DNA from 2 places in the Agromyces aurantiacus genome. Region 1 is predicted to be linked to the other one. Evidence: predicted binding sites of a transcription regulator. Region 1 holds the regulator's gene; the other holds the start of a gene.

Evidence for each region. The regulator HspR, encoded in region 1, represses chaperone genes until heat shock. The targets are predictions, from matches to a motif close to AAGTTGAGTCNNNNNGACTCAACTT.
Region 2: a site for HspR is predicted at 7,156-7,180, ahead of JOD46_RS06150 (ATP-dependent Clp protease ATP-binding subunit). Genes of this name have one in related genera too.

Annotation. Positions count from the first base shown of each region.
Region 1 covers NZ_JAFBBW010000001.1:149,455-160,353, forward strand. Annotated here, with positions in the region: gene arsA (arsenical pump-driving ATPase) at 1-1,460, opposite strand, end outside; gene JOD46_RS00695 (NAD(P)-binding domain-containing protein) at 1,567-2,937, opposite strand; gene JOD46_RS00700 (ArsR/SmtB family transcription factor) at 3,039-3,404, shown strand; gene JOD46_RS00705 (cation efflux transmembrane domain-containing protein) at 3,416-4,069, shown strand; gene JOD46_RS00710 (alpha/beta hydrolase) at 4,153-5,247, opposite strand; gene JOD46_RS00715 (GMC oxidoreductase) at 5,244-7,670, opposite strand; gene JOD46_RS00720 (hypothetical protein) at 7,894-8,211, shown strand; gene JOD46_RS00725 (heat shock protein transcriptional repressor HspR) at 8,261-8,683, opposite strand; gene JOD46_RS00730 (DnaJ C-terminal domain-containing protein) at 8,683-9,675, opposite strand; gene JOD46_RS00735 (nucleotide exchange factor GrpE) at 9,803-10,450, opposite strand; gene dnaK (molecular chaperone DnaK) at 10,453-10,899, opposite strand, start outside.
Region 2 covers NZ_JAFBBW010000001.1:1,278,943-1,289,841, forward strand. Annotated here, with positions in the region: gene JOD46_RS06115 (HipA domain-containing protein) at 1-210, opposite strand, end outside; gene JOD46_RS18895 (HipA N-terminal domain-containing protein) at 99-668, opposite strand; gene JOD46_RS06120 (helix-turn-helix domain-containing protein) at 661-936, opposite strand; gene JOD46_RS06125 (ABC-F family ATP-binding cassette domain-containing protein) at 1,112-2,704, shown strand; gene JOD46_RS06130 (hypothetical protein) at 2,827-3,378, opposite strand; gene JOD46_RS06135 (hypothetical protein) at 4,240-4,842, opposite strand; gene JOD46_RS06140 (ParA family protein) at 4,842-5,882, opposite strand; gene JOD46_RS06145 (hypothetical protein) at 6,182-6,997, shown strand; gene JOD46_RS06150 (ATP-dependent Clp protease ATP-binding subunit) at 7,198-9,822, shown strand; gene JOD46_RS06155 (DUF6518 family protein) at 10,004-10,654, opposite strand; gene JOD46_RS06160 (matrixin family metalloprotease) at 10,792-10,899, opposite strand, start outside.

The DNA of each region.
Region 1 (10,899 bases):
GGGTCCTGCAGTCGCATGAGCGGCGTGACGAACCCGGCGCCGTCGCCCATCTGCCGGGTGACCTCGCGGTGGTACGAACCGGTCGCGTCCAGGAGCAGCAGCGTGTGGCCCGTCGGCGCGGTGTCGATCACGACGAACCTGCGGCGCGATTCCGAGATCGCGCGCGAGAACTCGTGGAAGACGGCGACCTCGTCGTTGCACGGCGACATCAGGTCCTCGGCCAGGGCGGCGCGTTCCTCGTCGTCGAGCCCCTTGCCCTTGGCGGCCATGACGCGCTCCCGGTACGCCCGGATCGCCGCTCCCGGATCGATCCGGGAGACCGTGAGGTTGTCGAGCCCGCCGCCGTCGAGGGTCTGCGCCAGGTGCGCCGCAGGGTCGGTCGTGGTGAGGAGCACCTCGTGCCCGCGCAGCGCCAGCCGGACGGCCACCGCCGCCGCGACCGTGGTCTTGCCCACACCCCCCTTGCCCATGCACATCACGAGCCCGCGCCCGTCGCGTTCGATCTCGTCGATCAACGCCGAGAGCCCGGCGCCGTCGAGCGGAACGTCGCCCGGATCGCGCTCGCCCGCGGGAACCGGCGCCGCCGGCGAGAAGAGCGCGCGCACCTGATCGACCCCGACCACGTTCTCGGGGCGGAGGTCGACCACGTCCCTCGGCAGCGCCGAGACCCGCGGGGGCATCGCCGCGAGCGCCGCGGCCTCGCGGCGTCGTACGGCCGCCGTGAGCGGCTCTGTGCCGGCCGAATCGGGCAGCACGCCGTTGACGACCACGTACCCCTCGGGCATGCCGATCTCGGCCAGCTCGGCGTACGTGCGCTCGAGCTCGTCCAAGGCCGAGCGCTGGGCGCGCGTGACGAGCACGAGCCTGGTGCGGCTCGGGTCGGTGAGTGCCTGCACCGCGTTCGCGTAGGTGGCCTTGTGGCGCTCGAGGCCCGAGAGCGGGCCGAGGCACGAGGCGTCCCCTCCGGCGGTGAGGAACTCGCTCCACGACCCCGGCAGTTGCAGCAGGCGGACGGTGTGACCGGTCGGTGCGGTGTCGAAGATCACGTGGTCGTACCCGCGGGAGGCCGCGCCACCCGTGAGCAGCTCGGTGAACTCGTCGAACGAGGCGATCTCGGTCGTGCACGAGCCGGAGAGGCTCTCGGTCACGCCCTCGATCTCCTCGGCCGGAAGGGTGCCCCGGAGCGGACCGATGATCCGCTCACGGTACGCGTCGGCAGCAGCCTCGGGATCGATCTCCAGCGCGGACAGGCCAGGCACCGACGGGATCGGCGTGATCGCGTTGCCCACCGTGAGGCCGAAGACCTGGCCGATGTTCGACGCCGGATCGGTGCTCACGAGCAGGACTCGCCTGCCGGCATCGGCCAGCCGGACGGCGCTCGCGCAGGCCACGGACGTCTTGCCGACCCCGCCCTTGCCCGTGAAGAACAGGAAGCGCGGGAGGTCGTCGAGGAACTTCATGCGATTCTCCGTGGTCGGATCGGCGGTGCGCGGGGAGGCCTGCTCATCGTCGCGCCGTCGCGACGCGGCGCCGGGTACTTTGGTCACCCGGCGAGGGGCCGACAGCTCAGCCGCAGCAGCTCGACCGGGGCGCTCCGGATGCCGCGCCGGCGTCGGTCGCACACGAGCCCGCGCTCGCGCCATCCGCTGCCAGGCTCGTCGAGCACACGCCAGTGGCGGGCAGTACGAGCTCGACGTTGCGCGCCGCCGCGAGATCGCCCGCGATCCAGGCGGCGATCGAGCGGACCTGCTCGTACCCGGTCGCGAGCAGGAACGTGGGCGCGCGACCGTAGCTCTTCATGCCGGCGAGGAAGAAGCCCGGCTCGGGGTGCTCGAGCTCGGCGAAGCCGTGCGGTTCGACCGTGCCGCACGTGTGCACGTTGGGATCGATGAGCGGCGCGAGGCGCCTCGGCGCCTCGACGATCTCGTCGAGCTCGAGCCGGATCTCGCGCAGCATGCCGAGGTTCGGGCGGAAGCCCGTCGCGTTGACGACGAGGTCGGTCTCGTGCTCGACGAGGTCGTCGCCGCGGAGCCCGTACAGCCTGACGCCGTCGTCGGTACGGCCGAGGCGGACGATCTCGAACCGGTCGACGAGTTCGATCCGGCCCGCGCGCACGAGCGCCTCGACGCGGCGGCCGATGGCCGCCCGGGCCGCCAGCTCGTCGTCGTCCGAGGTGGTGACCCGGACCGCGCTCGCGTTGCGGATGAGCCAGGTGATGCGGGTTCCCGGCTCCTGCTCGGCGAGCTCGGCGAGGGCGAGGAGCGTGTTCGCCGCCGAGTGCCCGGCGCCCACGACCGTCGTGTGCCGGCCGGCGAAGCGCACGCGTTCACGGCCCAGCACGTCGGGCAGCGCGTGGCCCACTCGGTCGGCGACCTCGGTGAGCCCGAGCGGGTCGAGTCCCGACGAGGCGAGGCTGTTCGACTGCTCGTACGTGCCCGAGGCGTCGATCACCGCACGCGCGGTCGTCTCCTTGATGCCGTCGGCGGAGTGGATGCGGAGCAGGAACGGCGTGGATGCGCGGTTGGCGGTGCGCGTCCGGTCCATTCCCCGTCGCGTGATCGCCTCGACCGTCACGCCCGTGCGGAGGCGCGACGCGATCGGCTCGAGTGCCGCGAGCGGCTCGAGGTAGCGTTCGACCAGCTCGGTCCCGGTGGGCAGCACCTCGGGCGACGGCAGCTCCCACCCGGCGGCCTCGAGCAGCCGCTGCGACGCGGGATCGACGAGATGCCTCCACGGAGTGAACAGCCGGGTGTGCCCCCACCGCCGGATGCTGCTCGCGACCTCGTCGCCGGCCTCGTAGACCACGAAGTCGATGCCGCGCTCGACGAGGTTCGCGGCGGCCGCGAGCCCGACCGGGCCGGCGCCGACGATGGCCACGGGCAGGGTGTCGAGCCGGCGCTCCTGCAGGCTGCTCATGGTGAGATCGATCAGGGTCATGTCGGGCTGCTCCTTGCGGTTCGGATGCGCATCGATGAACTTCGATATTCAGTGTCGGCACTGTATCGAAGTTTGTCAATATTCGGGCTAGGATCGTCCGCATGAGCGTGACACTGCTTCCGATGGCCCAGGCCGACGCGACGGCGGTGTGCTGCGCCCCCCTCACCCGCGAGACCATCGAACCCGAGCAGGCCGACGTCCTCGCCCGCAAGCTCAAGGCCCTCGCCGACCCGACGCGGCTGCGGCTCGTGTCGATCGTGGCCGCGTCAGAGGGCGAGGAGGCGTGCGTGTGCGACCTCATCGAGCCAGTCGGCCTCAGCCAGCCGACCGTCTCCCACCACCTGAAGATCCTCATGGAGGCCGGGTTCCTGACCCGCAGCAAGCGCGGCACCTGGGCGTACTACCGGCTCGTCCCCGGCGCGCTCGGCGAGCTCTCGCAGCTGCTCGACGTCACCGGCTCGCGCTGACCGGTACCGAGATGACCGCGACGATCACGGCCGAGCGCCGGGCGGTCCTGCACCGGCGCGTCCGGTGGATCGTGGCCGCCACGATCGGCTACAACGTGCTCGAGGGCATCGTCGCAGTCTCCGCCGGCGCCGCAGCATCCTCGGCGGCCCTCATCGGGTTCGGGCTCGATTCGTTCATCGAAGTCCTCTCTGCCGTCGCGGTCGCCTGGCAGTTCACGAGGAAGGACCCCGAGCGCTGGGAGAAGCCCACCGTGCGGGCGATCGGCATCGCCTTCTTCGCGCTCGCCGCCTACGTGAGCATCGACGCGATCCTCGCGCTCGCCGGCGTGCAGGCGGTCGACCACAGCCCCGTCGGCATCGCGATCGCCGTGGCCAGCCTCGTGGTCATGCCCGCGCTCGCGTGGATCGAGTTCCGCACCGGTCGTGAGCTCGGCTCGCGGAGCGTGCAGGCCGACGCCCGCCAGCTGCTGCTGTGCATGGACCTCTCGGGCACGGTGCTGGTGGGCCTGCTCCTCAACACCCTGTTCGGCTGGATGTGGGCCGACTCGGCCGCAGCGCTGGTGGTCGCCGCACTCGCCGTGCGCGAGGGCATCGAGGCATGGCGCGGCGACGTGGAGTCGCCCTTCGAGCTGCTCGACGACGACGAGACCGAGGAGGTGACCTGATGGACTGCTGCGACCCCACCGTCTGCCCGCCCGAGGCGTGCGACGAGGACTGCTGCCAGTGACCGCGTCGAGCTGCGGTGCGCTCAGCGCCGCAGCTCGTCGACGATGAACGGGTGCACGTCGCGCCACGCGTCCGCGCCGAAGACCACGTCGAGGTGGCCGTAGCCCGGGATCCGGTGCAGCACATGGCGGCCCGGCGCCATCCGCTCGAAGTGATCGAAGCTGCGCTGCTGGCTCTCGGGCAGGAAGCAGCGGTTGTCCTCGCCGGCGATGAACGCGAAGCGCGCGTCGGTGCGCGGCGGCGCGACCAGGCTCGGCAGGATGCCGGGCGCGGTGCCCGCGGGAACGAGGTGCCCGGCCCGCACGCACTCGCGCATCTGGAGGAAGAACGTCATGGGCGCGCCCGCGAACTCGCCGGTGATCCAGTCGTGCGTCGCGCGGTCGATGTTGCGGTGCGCCCACAGCGCAGGGCGCCCGCTGCCGTAGGTGAAGCTCACCATCGCGCACACCGGGTTGCGGCACTCGCCGTGCACGGCCGTCACGCCGGCGCGCAGCATCCGCGAGAACGGGCCCTCGGACTTGTAGCCCCATTTCGGCGAGAGCACCGGCGAGACCCGGCTGATCGTCGGCGCGAGACCCAGGATCTTCACGCGTGAGCCGACCGGCAGCACCGGATGCAGCGACACGGCGTTCGTGACGATCGTCGAGACGTCGGGCAGCAGCCCCGAGATCGCCGACATCGTGAACGACGTCGACCCCTGGCAGTGCACGAACGCCTTCACGGCGTCGGCGCCGGTGCGCTCGCGGATGAGCGCGACCGCGGCCGGGTAGTCGTGCACCGCCGCGTCGTCGAGCGTCCAGGCGACCGGCTCGAGGTCGATCGAGGCGCGCCAGTTGAGCATCCACACGTCGAAGCCGTCGTCGAGGAGCGCGTCGACGAGCGTGCGCCGGATCGGCGGCCGGAAGATCTCGGCGCGCACCCCCGCGCCGTGGACGAGCAGCACCGGACCGCGCGTCGGCGTGATCGACGGGTTCTCGACGTGCAGCATCGTGAGCCAGCGCCCGTCTCCCGCGCGGAACGGGAGGTGCTCGGTGCGATGGTCCTCGCGCGTCGTGCGCGCGGGCACGGGCACGGGCGCCGGACGGGCCGTCGAGCTCGTGGCCGCGCCGCCGCTCATGCCTCCTCCTTCGCGAGCCGTCCGTACGTCGACCACAACCGGCCGAGGAACAGCGAGCCGAATCGCGCCATGGCCTCGGCTCCGCCGGGACCGGTCGTGCGGAACGTCGTGAGCTGCTCGGCGAAATCCAGCGGCGCGATGCGCAGGACGCCGGCGCCCAGCACCGCGGGATCGGTCGGGTCGAGCAGGCCCGTGTCGGAGACCTCCGCCGGCGGCGGCACGTGTCCGTCGAGGACCTGCACGAAGAGCGTCGTCGTGTCCTCCCAGAGGTCGAAGCCGGGATCGTCGCGCACCTCCTTGAACCCCACGAAGGTGACGGGCGTGCCCGCGTCGGTGGTGAGCCAGAGCCGGTACTTCATGAGCCGCTCGTCGTCGCGTGCCGAGCCGACGAAGAGGTTGAACCATCCGCGCTCGACCTGCTGCCGCCCGCCGAGCGCGTCGGACTCGAGGTAGCCCGTCGCGACGCCTTCGTGGGAATCGCCCTCGACGAACGCGTCGATGTCGGGCGCGGTGATCGTGAGCTCGAACATCATGCGCTCGTCGCGCACGCGCGCATCGGCGGCCGCCGATCGGGGGTCGCCCTCGCCGAGGACGAAGAAGCCCTTCATCTGCTCGGTGAAGGCGACCGAGGTGGGGGACGCACCGGGCGCACCCGACGCGCCCGGCGCGGGCCCGATCGGCGGCTCCTCCGGTTCGGGAGTCGTGGCATCCATGTGAGGCTCCTTCCCGGTGGCCGGGCGGCGCCGGCGGCGCTGGCGCGGCCACGACTCGAGCATCCGGTCGGCGGCTCGGTCGGCGAACGCGGCGATCGTGAGCGATGGGTTCGGGCCGACCGGACCCGGCATCGCCGAGCCGTCGACGACCGAGAGCCCCGGGTGCCCCCACACCTCGCCCCACGGGTCGACGACGCCCTCGAACTCGTTGCGCCCCATGGGCGCTCCGCCGAGCGGATGCACCGTGATCACGCGCTTGGCCAGCCACAGCGGGTTGTCGACGAACCGCGCCCCGAGCGAGCGAGCGAACTCCGACATCGTCGTGCGCATGGCCCCGAAGTACTCGAGCGACGTCGCGGTGGTCCAGTCGACGGCCAGCCGGCCGCGGTCGAGGTACATGACCCCGTCGGGCACGTCGCGCCCCATGCCGAGCACCGGCAGCGAACTGGTCGACAGCGAGCTGCGACCGAGCACGTGCGCGAGGTCGGCCGAGATGTTCGACTCGCCGGCCAGGCTCAGGCGCTTGGCGATCATGGTCAGCGCGACGCGCGTCGACCGCGAGACCACGGAGCGCAGCTGCGCGGTCTCGAGCAGCCAGTTCAGGAAGCCGGGGTAGCCGGCCTCCTGGACGTAGTAGCCGCGTCCGGTGCTGCCGTCGCCGTCGACTCGATCGCCCACGCGGATGGCGCTCGTGATGACCGGACCGCGGCTGCCGGCGATGCGGCGAGCGCGCGCGACCTTGTCGATCTGCTCCTTCGCCCCCATGAGGAAGCCGATGAGGTCGCCGTTGCCGCAGAAGCGCGTGCCGAGCGCCGGCGACAGGCCGCGGAGCGAGGCGCGGTTGCGCAGCAGCAGGTAGGTCGACCCGAAGGTGCCCGCCCCGAGCACCACGCGCTGGGCGCGGATCGCGCCCTCGGCCGGCGGCCCCTCGCCCGGACGGTGCACGCGATACCGCACCTCCCATTCGTCGTCGACGGGGCGCACGCCCCTGACCTCGTGCAGCGTGCGCAGGTCGGCGCCGTGGTGGGCGGCCGCGGAGAGGTACGTGTGGTCGAGCGAGTTCTTCGCGCCGTAGTTGCAGCCGATGTCGCACTCGCCGCACTGCGAGCACGTGAAGCGGGCCCGTCCGTGCAGGTTGCCGTAGGGCTTCGGCGCCACGGGCAGGAACGGCCCGACCGCTCCGTCGGCGTCGGCGAACGTCACCGCGAGGGGCGGGCGGAGGGTGTCGTGGCCCGCCGCACGCGCGGCCATCTCGAACGCCTCGGTCTTGGGCGTGTCCCGGTACGGGTAGGGCGTCGCGTCGAGCATCGCCTCGACGCGGTCGTAGTGCGGCTCGAGGTCGTCGCGCGAGATCGGCCAGTTCTCGTAACCCCCGCCCGGGAGGGGCGAGTCGTGCACGAACCACTCCGGATCCTTGCGGAGCAGCACGTTGGCGTAGATGAGCGAGCCGCCGCCGAGCCCCGACGACACGACGCCCTCGAGGCCGCGGAAGCTCCAGGTCTCGAACAGCCCGTAGAGCTCGTCGCCGGGCGACCAGAAGTTCTCGCCGAACTCGGTGGGCGTGCGCGCGAATGCGCCCGGCGGGTAGGAGCGCCCGCGCTCCATGAGCACGACCGAGCGCCCGCCCTCGGCGAGGCGGTGAGCGACGACCGAGCCGCCGAATCCCGACCCGATCACGACGGCGTCGACACGCTCGATCGACTCGACCATCCGCATCCCTCCGGTCACGCATTTGAGCGAGGATGCCTCATGGTCGCACTGCCGGCGGGGCCGCACAATCGGTGGGATCCCTGAAACGACGCGGATCCGCGGCGTCCCCCCACCACTGGGGGTAGGCCCGGCGCACCTCGAGCCGCGGGCCGATCCGACCGGGCGGCCGACCGCCGGGCCGAAAGTCATCGACGCGGGCCCCGGCGCATGCGATCATCGCCCCATGACGCCTGATGTCGAGCCGGTCCCGCCCGGCGCCGGCACCCGTGATGGGGCTGGGCTGCTGTTCATCTTCGGAGTGCTCGTCGCCGCCGTCTGCGGCGGGCTCCGGATGACGGCCGACGGTGCCGCCGGCACCGATCCGACCTTCGACCTGTGGCTCTGGGCCGCGGCGATCGTCACCACGCTGTCCACCGCGGGAGTGATCGCGCTCGTGGGAAGGGAGTACCAGTCACGCCGCCGGTTCGGGGTCGGGATCGCGCTCGTCGCGATGGGCGTCCTGGCGACCGCCGGAGTGTGGCTCGCGATCGCGGCGCTGTAGCGCGACGCGCGGATCGAGCCGGGCGGATTGCGCGGCGATTCCGCGCGCGTCAGCTCCGTTCGAGCGGCCGCCAGACGACGACCGCGTTCTCGCGACGGACGCGCGTGCCCGCGCGCACGGACACGATGTCGCCCTCGGCGCCCGCGGCGAACACGCGGCGGCCGGGGCGGTTGAGCATCTCGTCGGCGAGCGCGCGCTCGAGCTCGCGCACGCGTTGCCGCAGGTCGGTGACCTCGTTCTCGAGCCCGAGCACGCGGCGGATGCCCTCGAGACTCACGCCCTCGCTCGAGAGCTGCTGGATCTCGCGGAGCTGCGCGACATCCCGCATCGAATAGCGGCGCGACTTGCCCGCGGTGCGCTTCGGCGACACCAGGCCCATGCGGTCGTACTGGCGGAGCGTCTGCGGGTGCATGCCGGCGAGCTCGGCCGCGACCGAGATCACGAACAGCGGGCTCTCGCCGTCGACCTGCATCAGGAGCTCCGGCCCTTGGCGAGGAGGTCCTCGCGGGGGTCCTCGTCGGGTAGGTGCGCGGCGAACTCCCGCAGCTTCTCCTCGGCCTCCTTGGAGAGGTGCGAGGGCACGGCGACCTGCACCACCGCGAGCAGGTCGCCGGTGCCCTTGGCGGAGTGCACGCCACGGCCCTTCACGCGCAGCACGCGGCCGCTCGGCGTGCCGGGCGCGACACGCAGCTTCACGGGCTCGCCGCCGAGCGTGGGCACCTGGATGGTCGCGCCGAGCGCAGCCTCGGCGAACGTGACGGGCACGTTGACGCGCAGGTTCAGCCCGTCGCGCTCGAACACCGGGTGCGGGCGCACCTTCACGGTGAGGACGATGTCGCCGGGCTCACCGCCGTCGGGCGAGGGGTGCCCCTTCCCGCGAAGGCGGATCTTCTGCCCGTCGGCGACGCCCGCGGGCACGTTGACGGTGATCTCGCGCCCCTCGGAGGTCTGCAGCGTGATGCGGTCGCCCTTGGTCGCCGTGATGAAGTCGAGCGTCGTCGACGCCGTGACATCCCGGCCCTTCGTCGGACCGCCGAACCCGCGGTAGCCGCCCGACGGCTGGCCGAACCGACCGCCGCCGAACAACCCGCCGAGCAGGTCGTCGTACTCGCCCTGCTGGAAGGTGTACCGCTGGCCCCCGCGGCCGCCCTGGCCACCGAACATGGTGCCGAAGACATCCTCGAAGCCGCCCGCGCCGGCCCCGCCGGGCGCGGTGAAGCGCGCGCCCGACCCCATCGCGCGGACCGCGTCGTACTCCTTGCGCTCCTCGGCGTCGGAGAGCACCGAGTGCGCCTCGCTGATCTCCTTGAACTTCGCCTCGGCCGCGGCATCCCCCGGGTTCTGGTCGGGGTGGTACTTGCGCGCGAGCTTGCGGTAGGCCTTCTTGATGTCGGCGTCGCTCGCGTCCTTCGAGACGCCGAGGATCGCGTAGAAGTCCTTGTCGAACCAATCCTGGCTGGCCATCGGCGCCTCCTTCCTCGAAATCTAGTGGGATCGGTGATCGAGTAGCGCCGCCTGCGGCACGTATCGAGATCGGGTGACCGGATCTCGATACGGCCGCGAGCGGCCTACTCGACCACCGGATGCGTCGCTACGCCGGCGTCTTGACGACGACCTTCGCGGCGCGCAGCAGCGTGCCCCCCAGCGTGTAGCCCGTCTCGACGACGTCGGCGACCGTGTCGACCTCGACCTCGTCGGAGGGCTGCTGGAAGATCGCCTCGTGCCGCTGCGGGTCGAACGCCTCGCCCGTCTCGCCGAACGGCTTCAGGCCCAGCTTCTCGACGGCCGCGCGGAGCTTCGCCGCGATGGTCGCGAACGGGGCGTCGCCCTCGAGGTCGCCGTGCTTCTCGGCCCGGTCGAGGTCGTCGAGCACGGGCAGCAGCACGGCCACGGCCGCGCCGACCGCGCGCTCGCGCTCGACCTCGCGGTTCGCCTCGGTGCGCTTGCGGTAGTTCGCGTACTCGGCCGTGACCCGCTTGAGGTCGGCGAGGTGCTCGTCGCTCGGCTCCTGCACCTCGGCCTGCGCCGCGTTCAGGATGTCCTCGACCGTGAGCTCCTCCTCGCCGACCGCACCGGCGCCCGTCGAGTCGGATGCCGCGGCATCCGTCGACTCGGCCGCGGGAGCGGGCTGCTCGCCCGCCCCCTCGGCCGGCGGCGTGCGAACCTCACCGGTCTCGGGGTCGATGCGCCGCTTGTCGCGGATGACCGGCTCCTCGTGGTTCTGGTTCTCGTCCGTCATCGTTACTTCTTCTCGTCCTCGTCGTCGATGACCTCGGCGTCGACCACGTCCTCGTCGGACGCCTGGGCGCCCTCGGAGCCGGAGGCGTTCGCGTCCTCGCCGGGGTTGGCACCCGCAGCCGCACCGGCCTGCTGCTGGGCGTAGATCGCCTCGCCGAGCTTGCCCTGCGACTGGTTGAGCTTCTCGAACGCCGACTTCACCGCGTCGTCGTCCTCGCCGGCGAGCGCGGTCTTCAGCGCGTCGACGTCGCCCTGCACCTCGTCCTTGACGTCGGCCGGGAGCTTCTCGTCGTTCTCCTTGATCAGCTTCTCGATCGAGTAGACGAGCTGCTCGGCCTGGTTGCGGGTCTCGGCCGACTCGCGGCGCTTCTTGTCCTCGGCCGCGTGCTCCTCGGCGTCGCGCACCATCCGCTCGATGTCGTCCTTCGGGAGGCTCGAGCCGCCCGTGAT
Region 2 (10,899 bases), 1.1 Mb from region 1:
GACGAGCGCACGGATGTCGCCGAACTCCTCGATCCACGTGTCGTACTCGATGAGGCCGAGCACGCGGGCGATGCGCGCGCCGTACTCCTCGTCGAAGATCATCGTCGGGTACCGCGCGACCTCGGGCTTGAGGATGTGGGTCGACGGGAAGCCGTCATGCACCCGGTGCCATCCGTCGTCGATGCGGGCGAGCACGACCTTCGGCTGCACGCCGTTGAGCGAGGTCTTGCCGGTGGCGCGGTCGTTGCCGAGGGGGAGTGCGGCGGGACTCTGCAGCAGGCGGCCGATGCCGGCGTCGTCGATCGGACTGGTGAACGGCGTGCGCGGCTCGCCGGGCGCGGCCGGGTCGTAGATCTGCAGTGCGCCGGCGACGTCGCGGCCGTAGTGGGCGAGCAGCCCAGCACGTCGTATTCGGGCAGGCGCGCCTGCGCCGCGAGGTCGGCGAGCAAGTCGCCCTCGGGGAGCAGCTCGGCGAAGAAGTTGCGTCGCCGCGCGACCTGCGAACGGTTCCCGAACGGCACCAACGGCACGGAGGTCGACAGCTGGGTGCTTCCCAGTCCGAACCGTTCGATGGCGCTGCCGGATGCCTCGAAGTCGAACCGTCGCCAGTCGGCACCGACGAGGCGGCCGACCTCATGGCCGTAGAGCTCGACGGTGAGCTCAGGCATTGCCGTCGCCACCGTCCGGGCCGGCCGGCTCGTCGAGCTCGGCGTAGAGCCGCACGCCGGTCGCCTCGAGCATCGCGAACAGCCGCTCGGTGAGCTTGCCGGGCTTCCCCGCTTCCATCTCGGAGACCCAGCGCTGCGTGAGCCCGAGCTCGGCGGCGAGCTCGCGCTGGCTCAGCCCGCGCGCGAGCCGGCCCTGCTGGAGCATGAGGCCGAGGGTCTCTGCGTTGGGCACACGACCGCGGTAGCTCATGAGCGGGCTCCGTTCCACTACGAATTCGTAGTCAAACTATACGACTACACTTTCGTAGTCAATGGGTCATGACTACGTTTTCGTATTGCCGCTCGGGAACTCCGCGGTCAACGTCCCTCCGCACCGTGAGGTCGCCCGCGGGTAGGGTTGGCCGAGTCCGGCCGCCGGCCCGCACCCCCCCCGAAGGACCCCCGTGAGCCTCATCCGCTTGAACGACGTCAGCATGCAGTTCGACGGGCGCCCGGTGCTCCGCGAGGCGTACCTGAGGCTGCGCCGCGGCGACCGGGTCGGGCTGATCGGCAAGAACGGCACGGGCAAGACGACGTTCCTCGAGCTGGTGCTCGGGCGGCGCGAGCCGTCGGGCGGCACCGTCGACGTGACGCTCGGCACGACGATCGGGTACTTCTCGCAGTTCTCCGAGCTGGACGGCGAGCAGAGCACGTACGCGACGCTGAGCGCCCACTTCACCGAGGTGCACGAGACGCAGGCGCGGCTCGACGAGATCGGCCACGCGCTGGCCGAGCCGATGACGGATGCCGTGATGAGCCGCCTGCTCGCGGAGCAGGGCGAGCTGTTCGAGCGGATGGACCGCATCGGCGGCTGGACGTACGAGAACACCATCGACACGGTGCTCACGAGCCTCGGCTTCGACGAGGAGCGGCGTCACCTGCCGGTCGACCGGTTGTCTGGCGGATGGCGCAACCGGGCCGCGCTCGCGCTGATCCTGGTGCAGGCGCCCGACGTGCTGCTGCTCGATGAGCCGACGAACTTCCTCGACCTCGACGGGGTGCGCTGGATCGAGAACTGGCTGCAGGGGTTCGCCGGCGCGCTGCTGGTTGTGTCGCACGACCGGCAGTTCCTCGACGGGGTGGTCGACCGGATCATCGAGATCGAGAATTACCGGCTGCAGGAGTACGAGGGCAACTACTCGGCGTACGTGCATGCGAAGCAGTCGCGGCTGAAGATGCTCGAGCGGCAGTTCGCGCACGAGGAGGAGCTGCTGGCGTACGAGCAGGCGGCATCCGCTGCCCGCCGTGAGGCGGCCCGGAACCCGTCGAACGCGGTCGCGCGCCGGCTGGCCGACATCAAGAAGCGGCAGGCGCCGCGCCCGATCGACCGGATCATCACGGGCATCTACGACGGCCTGCGGGTCTCGAACGACCTGCTGACCGTGACCGGCCTGGCGAAGGGCTTCAACGGTACGCCGCTGTTCGAGGGGCTCTCGTTCGACCTGCAGCGCGGCGACCGGGTCGCGGTGGTCGGCTCGAACGGGTCGGGCAAGTCGACGCTGCTGGACGTGCTGACCGGTGAGACCGAAGCGGATGCCGGGACGGTGCGTTGGGCGAAGGGCGTCAGGTTCGTCTCGTACAACCGGGTCTACGCCGAGCTGGACGTGGACGACACCGTCGGGCACTCGGTGAACGCGTACCCGGATTCGCTGGCGTTCACGGCGACGAAGAAGAGCGTGAACCGGTTCCTGTCGATGCTGCAGTTCTCGGAGGCCGACCTGCAGCAGAAGATCGGCACCCTCTCCGGCGGCCAGCGTGCCCGCGTCGCGATCGCCCAGTGCCTGCTCTCCGGCGCCGCCGTGATCGTGCTCGACGAACCCACCAACCACCTCGACATCACCTCCACCCAGGTGATGGAGCGCGCGCTCACGCACTTCCCGGGCGCGGTGATCGTGGTCTCGCACGACCGGTTCTTCGTCGACAAGCTCGCCGATCGGCTGCTCGTGTTCGACGGCGGGCCGCGGGTGCGAGAGACGGCGGCGACAGGGGCGCTCTGACAGCGCATACTCGATTAGGGCCGGTTCCGGATGCCGCGGGAAAACGGGATCCGAGCCGAAGCGAAAGCATGCGCCAGCAGGAGGATCCGCCGTTCGCGTGCTCCCAGGCGCAGGGACGCGCTCTAATGCCCGTTCTGGCCGTTGGCGATGTAGTGAACCTCATTGGGGTCTCTGATTCGCACGCCATTGGCGTAGGTCGCGCCGCCAGCTTCCGTCCAATGAACCTCGACATAGTCACCGACCCGAAGCCCTACCCCGAATCCGTGCATGGTCCCAGTGAACAGATCATCGCCGATGAGCCAGCTCTCTTTCTGAATCAGCTCTTCGCTATCACCATCCGGCTGATCCGATTCTTCCGCTCCAGCCTGTGGTGCCTTCTCAACGAACCGCATGCGAACAGCCCACGTGACCCTGACGGCGGGCTCGTGCCGACGGATTAGCCACCACATTCTTCCGGGTCCGGGATGAAGCTCAAGCGCCTGTGCCTCGAGCCGCGCGGCCTCGTTTGCGGCTCGCTTGAGCCGGTCAGCATTCCACGCGCGGTATGCGAGAACAAGCGTCACTACCACCGCGGCAACTGTCCCCAGAGCGGCAATGGCGTTGACGATCAGGCTCGGCCAGTCATACGCCTCGGTCGGGCGAACATGATGGTGATGAGGGTGAGCGAAGATCACGAGCCGAGGCTAGCTCAACCGATGCGCGCTCAATGGCGGTTTACGCACACCGGCCTGCCCGACCAGCCTTGGGCACCCGCCCCCGCGTGCATTCCCGGATGACCTCGAACGCGAGACCTTGGCAAGGTGTCACTCGACGTAGACGTACCGCCAGGTCTGTTGCCCGTTGGCATCGTGGCCATCGCCGGAGCCCAAATAGCGGACGGTAGTGTCAGCCACTTGGAATTCAGCGACCCGATTCAAACCACCTTCAGAGATGAGCGTTCGCTTTTCGCCGTCTAGCGGCCCACCATCCAGCCACACCCGGTACGGTTCACCTGCGTTTGGGAAGTCCATGGGCGGAAGCTTGCCGGATGCGGCCGAAGAACTCTAGTGAGCGGATAATGCCGCGGCCGAGACCGGAGACGGGGCCAGAACCCGCCGTCATCGCGTCAGGTGCCACGCAGCCCGTTCAGTTCCGGCTGAATTGCTTGAGCGGTTTATAGTCATCAAGGTCGAGGATGGCCCGGCGGATAGCGCCAAGGTCTTGGCTCGGTACGTCAACCGTCAACGTCAGCGTACCCTTCGCCATCGGCTTCAGAGCCGGACTTCATGACGTGCTCGGGCGTGCCGGTGGCGCCGACCTGCGCCGCCGCTTTGGCGACTCGAATGTCGGCCACGACGGGCGTGCCCGCGCACAGCAGGCGTAGGAGCCGGTGCCGCGCGGGGTCGCCGCGGCGCCGGGAGGTACGGGGATGCCGCGGCCTCGATGCCGGCCCGAACGCCGGATGGGGGCAGTTCGTGACTAGGACTGGACGGGTGGTAACTAAAATTCCAGGTGCTTCGGCACCGGGCGCACTGTTCAAGCGTCAGTTGCCGACCTCAGAGGATTGCGTCAATATCACGAACGATCGCGGTGACGGTGTCGATGGCACCCAGAGCATCCGTATCACTAAGCGGCGTCACCATACCAGGGGTAAGCGGGTCCGAGTCAGATTGATGGACGATTCGATTCCTTCGCGTAACAATCAAGCCAAGAGCGAGCTTTGTAGAACCCGCGTCGTTGCCGAAGACTGTGCTCCAAAGTTTCGGGATGCCAACGATAGACAGAGCGCTGCCAATGTCATCCGGCTTTTGGAAAGTCTCTAGTGCCAGGCATTGGGAGACATGTGTGCGAGCAGCCAGTTCTTGGTCGGCCAAACTGGCGGTCGCGAGAATCTGCCGAACCGCGTCAAAAGAAACGCCGACCTTGGTCGAAGTCGAAGTCGATGTGAGCCGTCCGAGCATCAGGTCCACCGCGCGATCTAGCACCACCCCATGGAAATAGTGATCCATGGCCGAGACAATCTGTACCAGTCCCGCACGATACATGTCCGACGCATCGACGCGGCCGACGGTCAACGTGCCAATCCGCTGACCTAAGGCGACCACATCGCGGGCACGTGACGCGTCAGTCTCAAAGTGGGAGAGTCGCGCGGTCGGCATCAGCTAGTTAGCACTTCGATTCGCTCGGCCAAGTCGGAAAACAGCTGGTGGAAGGAATCGATGCTCGCTTTTTGGGTGTCCCAGACGAAACCGCGACTCTCGGTATCTTCCTTCGTTAGCGCGAAGACCGGCTTTCGAGCCTGCTGGGAGTTGGTAACTAGGGAGTTGAAGTCCGGAATACTGATCAATCTCAGGGAACCATCCATACCTGCCTCCTTGTACTTAGCCTCAGGAAGCAGTAGGCCTGCAGTATCAAGGGCAGGCGCCAGAACGGTCTCCACCTCTTGGTCCAGTTCGTCGAAGTAGGCCCGAAACCCCTCGGTAGCCGTTCCGCTCTTCAGTCGGTACCGCTGGATTACCGTTCCGAGGAACTTCAGGTCGGGCTCCGGGAACGGGTAGTCAGCGCTGGTCAGCGCATCGAGACGCGCAGCATTCTCGGCCCACCGGCTCCACCGCGGAAGAACCCGGGCTAGGGACTCCAGCGCCATGACGGAGAACACGTCCGGGCTCGCTGGGACGATGAAGTAGTCTGCGGTGGCGACGAGGTTCTGGTTGATCGCCCCGAGACCCGGGCTCAGGTCGATAAGGACATAGTCCGCGCCATACTTTTCTGCGGTCTTGTCGAACAGAAAGCGGAAGCTCCCGGGAAGGTTCTTCAGAGCCTGCACGGATTCGGACAGCTGCTGAGCGATGCCGAGCGATACCTCATCCTCAGCCAGACCGACGTGGCCCGGAATTAGATAGAGGTTCTCGATTCCGTCCACCTCGACACAATCCACGGCTTCGAGCGGCTTCGGCCTCGAGGCGAACGCTGGCTCGAGTGCATCGCGCAGGTTACGTCCCGGGTTTTCCTGGTAGAAGACGTCTAGCGCGTCTTCCTTCTTGATGTCGAGAACCATGCCAGTCAAGTTGCACTGAGGATCGGCGTCGACCATCACCACCGTGTGGCCGCGTTCGGCAAGCATCCATCCGAGGTTGAAGGTGGTCGTTGTCTTACTAACGCCGCCCTTGTTGTTGAACATCGCAATCGTGATCGCCACGCTTCCGCCTTTCGGTCTCTCGGCTCACCATAGTGGAGCACGACGACCTTCAGTCATGGTGCTTGGGTTGTGGAAATCTGCCGCTGTCTTGCAGTCTCAACGGGACCAGCCGCTCCCCGCCGCCACCCTGTTCTCGAGGCTCTCGCGACCGCTCGGTGCTGTCCAATGAGGTCGCTGTCAATCCAAACCAAGAGCAACGCAGCGGAGCGCAGTCGTCCCGTCTTCTGCCTTCTACGCGCCGCCGAAGCCGACCGGCTCGCGCGCAACAACGGCGTCCGTGTCTACGAAAGAATGGCAGCATGGCATGGTTTCCTCCCAACGTCGATCCCGTTGAGCACTCGGCGCTCGTCCCGGGCATCCCGCCCTGGGTCGAGGTATCCGTCCTGCAGTGGGTGACGGACCGGATCGTCGACCGACGCAACGGCTCGATACGGCCCGATTTCCTAGCCGCTTGGGACGTTGCGATGAGGAATCACCCGCCCCACCAACCCCAGTTCGCCAATCACCGCCCGGAACACTTCTGGGAGCGTTTGGACGAGGCCGAGCGACTCGCGCTCCTTGACTTCCTGCTATTTGTCACGTCTGCCGATAATGGCGAACGACTCGAAGCGCTTCTGCGAGCAGGCGGCTCGGAGTGGCGCGTTGGTAGACGAACTGGCAATGCAGGGCTGGAGAGACGCGTCCCGCAGGGTGTCGTTGACGCGGCCGAGGCAGTCATGGCGACTTCTTCGACGGCGGGTGCCCTCCTGTCCGAGGCTTGGCACGCCGCCTTCGGCAGGAGCCCGAACCCCGAGGAGGCATACGAGAAGGCCATCAAGGCTGTCGAAGAGGCCGGAGCGAGTGTGGTCTCGCCCAGGAATGGGCGCGCGACGCTGGGCACGATGATTCGTGACATGGAAAGTCAAGGCAATTGGGTCCTTCCGCTCTCGACGTCGGAATCGACGGTGCCAGTGGCAATGGCGCGCGGGCTCTGGCAGGGGCAGGAGTCTCGCCACGGTGGGAACGGATACCGCACCCCGACGCCGGAGGAAGCGGAGGCTGCCGTGCTCCTAGCGGTGCCACTAGTGCAGTGGTTTTCATCAGGGGCGCTCCAGCGGCGACCAATCACTCCTTAGCGAAGCGCTCAAGCCTTCGAACTGCAGGCACGGAGAGCAGTTCGCGAGTGCCGAGTTTCGATATGGAGACTGGTACCCGACGCCGTTGGGGAGCAGACCCCATGGGCGTTAAGGCTCCGCCGATTGATGCAGGGAATACCGCCGTCTCGGCGACGTTGAACTTGAGCGTACCCAACTCAAGTTCCCCCAGGAGGACCTAGGTGCCCGACAACTTCAACGAGGCCGGCGCGAGCTCGTTCGACGAGTTCCTCGCCCGCTACCTCGCGGGTGAGCAGGCCAGGCAGGCGCGGTCGATCGACCTCAGCCGGTTCCTGACCTCGCGCACCCAGAGCATCCTGCAGCGCGCCGGACGCTTCGCGCTCGAGCGCGGGCAGACCGAGCTCGATGCACTGCACATTCTGCGCGTCATCGTCGAGGACGAGTCCGTCGCGCAGGCGATCACGCGCGTCGGCGCGAGCCCCGAGCGCATCATCACGGCGACCGAGGCGCGGCTGCCCGCGGCATCCGACACCGCCGACGTCAACTCGGCCATGATCACGCCGAGCGCGAGTCGCGCGCTGTTCCACGCGTACCAGGTCGCACGCTCGAGCGGGTCGACGTACATCGACCCCGAGCACGTGTTCTTCGCGCTCGTGCTGGGGCAGGATGCGCCTGCGGGGCAGGTGCTGCAGCGTGCGGGTGTGACCGCCGAGGCGCTGGCGCAGAGCATCGGCGCGGATGTCGCCACCGAGGCGTCCGTTGAGGGTGACGGGTCTCGATACGGCGCTGGCGCGCCTACTCGACCCACGGACGAGAGCGCCACCCCCATGCTCGACAAGTTCGCCATGGACCTCACCGAGCGCGCCATGAACGGCGAGCTCGACCTCGTGATCGGCCGCGCCGACGAGATCGAGCAGACCATCGAGATCCTCAGCCGCCGCACGAAGAACAACCCCGTGCTGATCGGCGAGGCCGGCGTCGGCAAGACCGCGATCGTCGAGGGCCTGGCCCGCGCGATCGTCGAGGAGAACGTGCCCGAGGCGCTGCTCGGCAAGCGGGTCGTCGCCCTCGACCTGCCCGGCATGCTCGCCGGCACGCGCTACCGCGGCGACTTCGAGGAGCGCCTCACCAAGACGATGGAGGAGATCGCCGAGCACCGGGGCGAGCTCATCGTGTTCATCGACGAGGTGCACACGGTCGTCGGCGCCGGTGGTGCCGGTGAGGGCGGCATGGACGCGGGCAACATCCTGAAGCCCCGCCTCGCCCGCGGCGAGCTGCACCTCGTGGGTGCGACCACGCTCAAGGAGTACCGCACCATCGAGAAGGACCCCGCGCTCGAGCGCCGGTTCCAGCCGGTTCGCGTGGGGGAGCCCTCGATCGAGGACTCCGTGCTCATCCTGCAGGGCCTGCGCCCCGCGTACGAGGAGCACCACGGCGTCACCTACACCGACGACGCCCTGCGCGCCGCCGTCGAGCTCAGCGCCCGGTACCTCACCGACCGCGTGCTGCCCGACAAGGCCATCGACCTCATCGACCAGGCCGGCGCGCGCCTGCGCCTCAAGCTGGGCGTGAAGGTGGACGTCTCCGCGCTGATCTCGCGGTTGGCCGACCTGGAGGCCGACAAGAACGCGGCCGTCCGCGCCGAGCACTACGAGGAGGCCTCGCGGATCCGCGACGAGATCTCGAAGGTGCAGGAGCGACTCGACGAGGCGACCGAGAAGGCGGCCGCGCAGGGCCGTGCCGTGGCATCCGCTTCGATGTCGGATGACACGACCGCTGCCTCGACGACCGTCGACGAGCCGCAGATCGCCGCCGTGATCTCGCGAGCCACCGGCATCCCGGTCAATCGGGTTACCGAGGGCGAGCGCGAGCGCCTCGCGAACCTCGAGGGCGAGCTGCACGCCCGGGTCATCGGGCAGGATGACGCGGTCACCGCTGTCGCCCGCTCGGTGCGCCGCAACCGCACCGGCATGGGCGACGCGCGCCGGCCCGTGGGGTCGTTCCTGTTCCTCGGGCCGACCGGCGTCGGCAAGACCGAGCTGGCGCGGGCGCTGGCGTCGTCGCTGTTCGACGACGAGGGCGCGATCATCCGCTTCGACATGAGCGAGTTCGGCGAGCGGCACACCGTGTCGCGACTGGTGGGCGCCCCTCCCGGATACGTCGGGTACGACGAGGCCGGCCAGCTCACCGAGCGCGTGCGGCGCAACCCGTACTCGATCGTGCTGTTCGACGAGATCGAGAAGGCGCACCCCGACGTGTTCAACCTGCTGCTGCAGGTGCTCGACGACGGGCGCCTCACCGACGGCCAGGGTCGCACGGTCGACTTCCGCAACACGGTGGTCATCATGACCTCGAACCTCGGTTCGGAGTTCCTCGCGTCGCGGTCGGGTGCGCTCGGCTTCGTGGCGTCGACGGATGGCTCGGGGTTCTCCTCTGCTGACGACGTGCGCAACCGCGTGATGGGCAAGGTGCGCGAGGCCATGCGGCCGGAGTTCCTGAACCGCATCGACGAGATCGTGCTGTTCCAGAAGCTGTCCTCGTCTGAGATCACGCAGATCGTGCGCCTCATGCTGGGTGCGACATCCGCTCGCCTCGCTGCTCGCGAGATCGGCTTCGAGGTGACGGATGCCGCGGTCGCGCTCCTCGCGGAGCGCGGCTACGAGCCCGAGTACGGTGCTCGCCCGCTGCGCCGGCTGATCCAGCGCGAGATCGACGACCGCATCGCCGACCTCCTCGTCACCGGCGCCCTCGGCGACGGCGAGGCGGTGCAGGTGGATGCCGCGGACGGCGAGTTCGTCGTGGCATCCGTGCCGAACGCGACGGTGTCGCTGGCCGACGCCGCCTGACCCCACCCACCCCGCACGCCCGCGTCTTCGCGCAGAAACGGTGCCTCCGCCTCCGGCGGAAGGCACCGTTTCTGCACGAGATCCGGGCACCACAGCGGGGTTCTTCGCAGGAGAGGTCGTCGCGGTGGGGCGGTCGGACGCATGCTCGGAGCGTGCACCCCGACGCCGCGGTCTCGAAGGATCACAGCACCGCGAACAGTGCGCCGAGCGCGAGGTACGCACCGACGAACGACGCGGCCGTCACCGCGGCGGCCGAGATGATCACCATCGTCGAGCGGATGTCGCGGAGCCGGCGCGCGGCGACGACGAAGACGAGCACGCCGCCGAGGACGATCGACGCCCACCAGAACACCGGGCTCGTCGTCGCAGCGACGACGGTCAGCCCGTAGACGCCCTCGCCGATCAGGACGCCGGCGAGCAGCCCACCACCGACGGCGGCCGCCATCCGCCCTCGGCGGAGCGCGAAGGCCGCCGCACCGATGACGGGGCCGGCGAGCACTCCGATGACCGCCCAGGTCGTCGGGTCGAAGGGGAAGCCGCGCAGCGTCGACACGACCGCGTAGCCCAAGGTCAGCGCGACGAACGAAACCACGCCCGCCGGAATGGCCTCGCGGAACGAACGTGCGGTGGAGAACACGAGCAGCGCGGTCGGCGCGGTCCACCCGGCCGTGGAGTTGGCGAGGGACGCGGCGTCCTCGGGCAGGAACGTCTGCCCGACCGAGGTCAGGCCGCCGAGTGCGAAGGCGATCGCGGCGACGAAGAGGATGCGCGCCGCGGACGGTGCGATCGGCACGCGGAACGAGGTCACGGGAACGAGCGCGGAGTCGGTCACCGTGCCATCCTCACCGCCACCGCGGGCTCCGCGGGTCGCGCCGAGGCGAAGTCATCCTCGAGGGGGACCCCGGTGCCGACGGTTGTTGCGGGTGCGGCCCATCCGACACCCGCAACAACAGTCCAAACCAGCGGCGTTCAGTTCGCCGTGATGAACGCCTGGGAGTACGCGTTGCCGTACTTCTTGGTGTCACCGTTCGTCGGCCAGGTGCGCCCGGTGCCGATCGAGTAGGCGTGCGCCGCCGT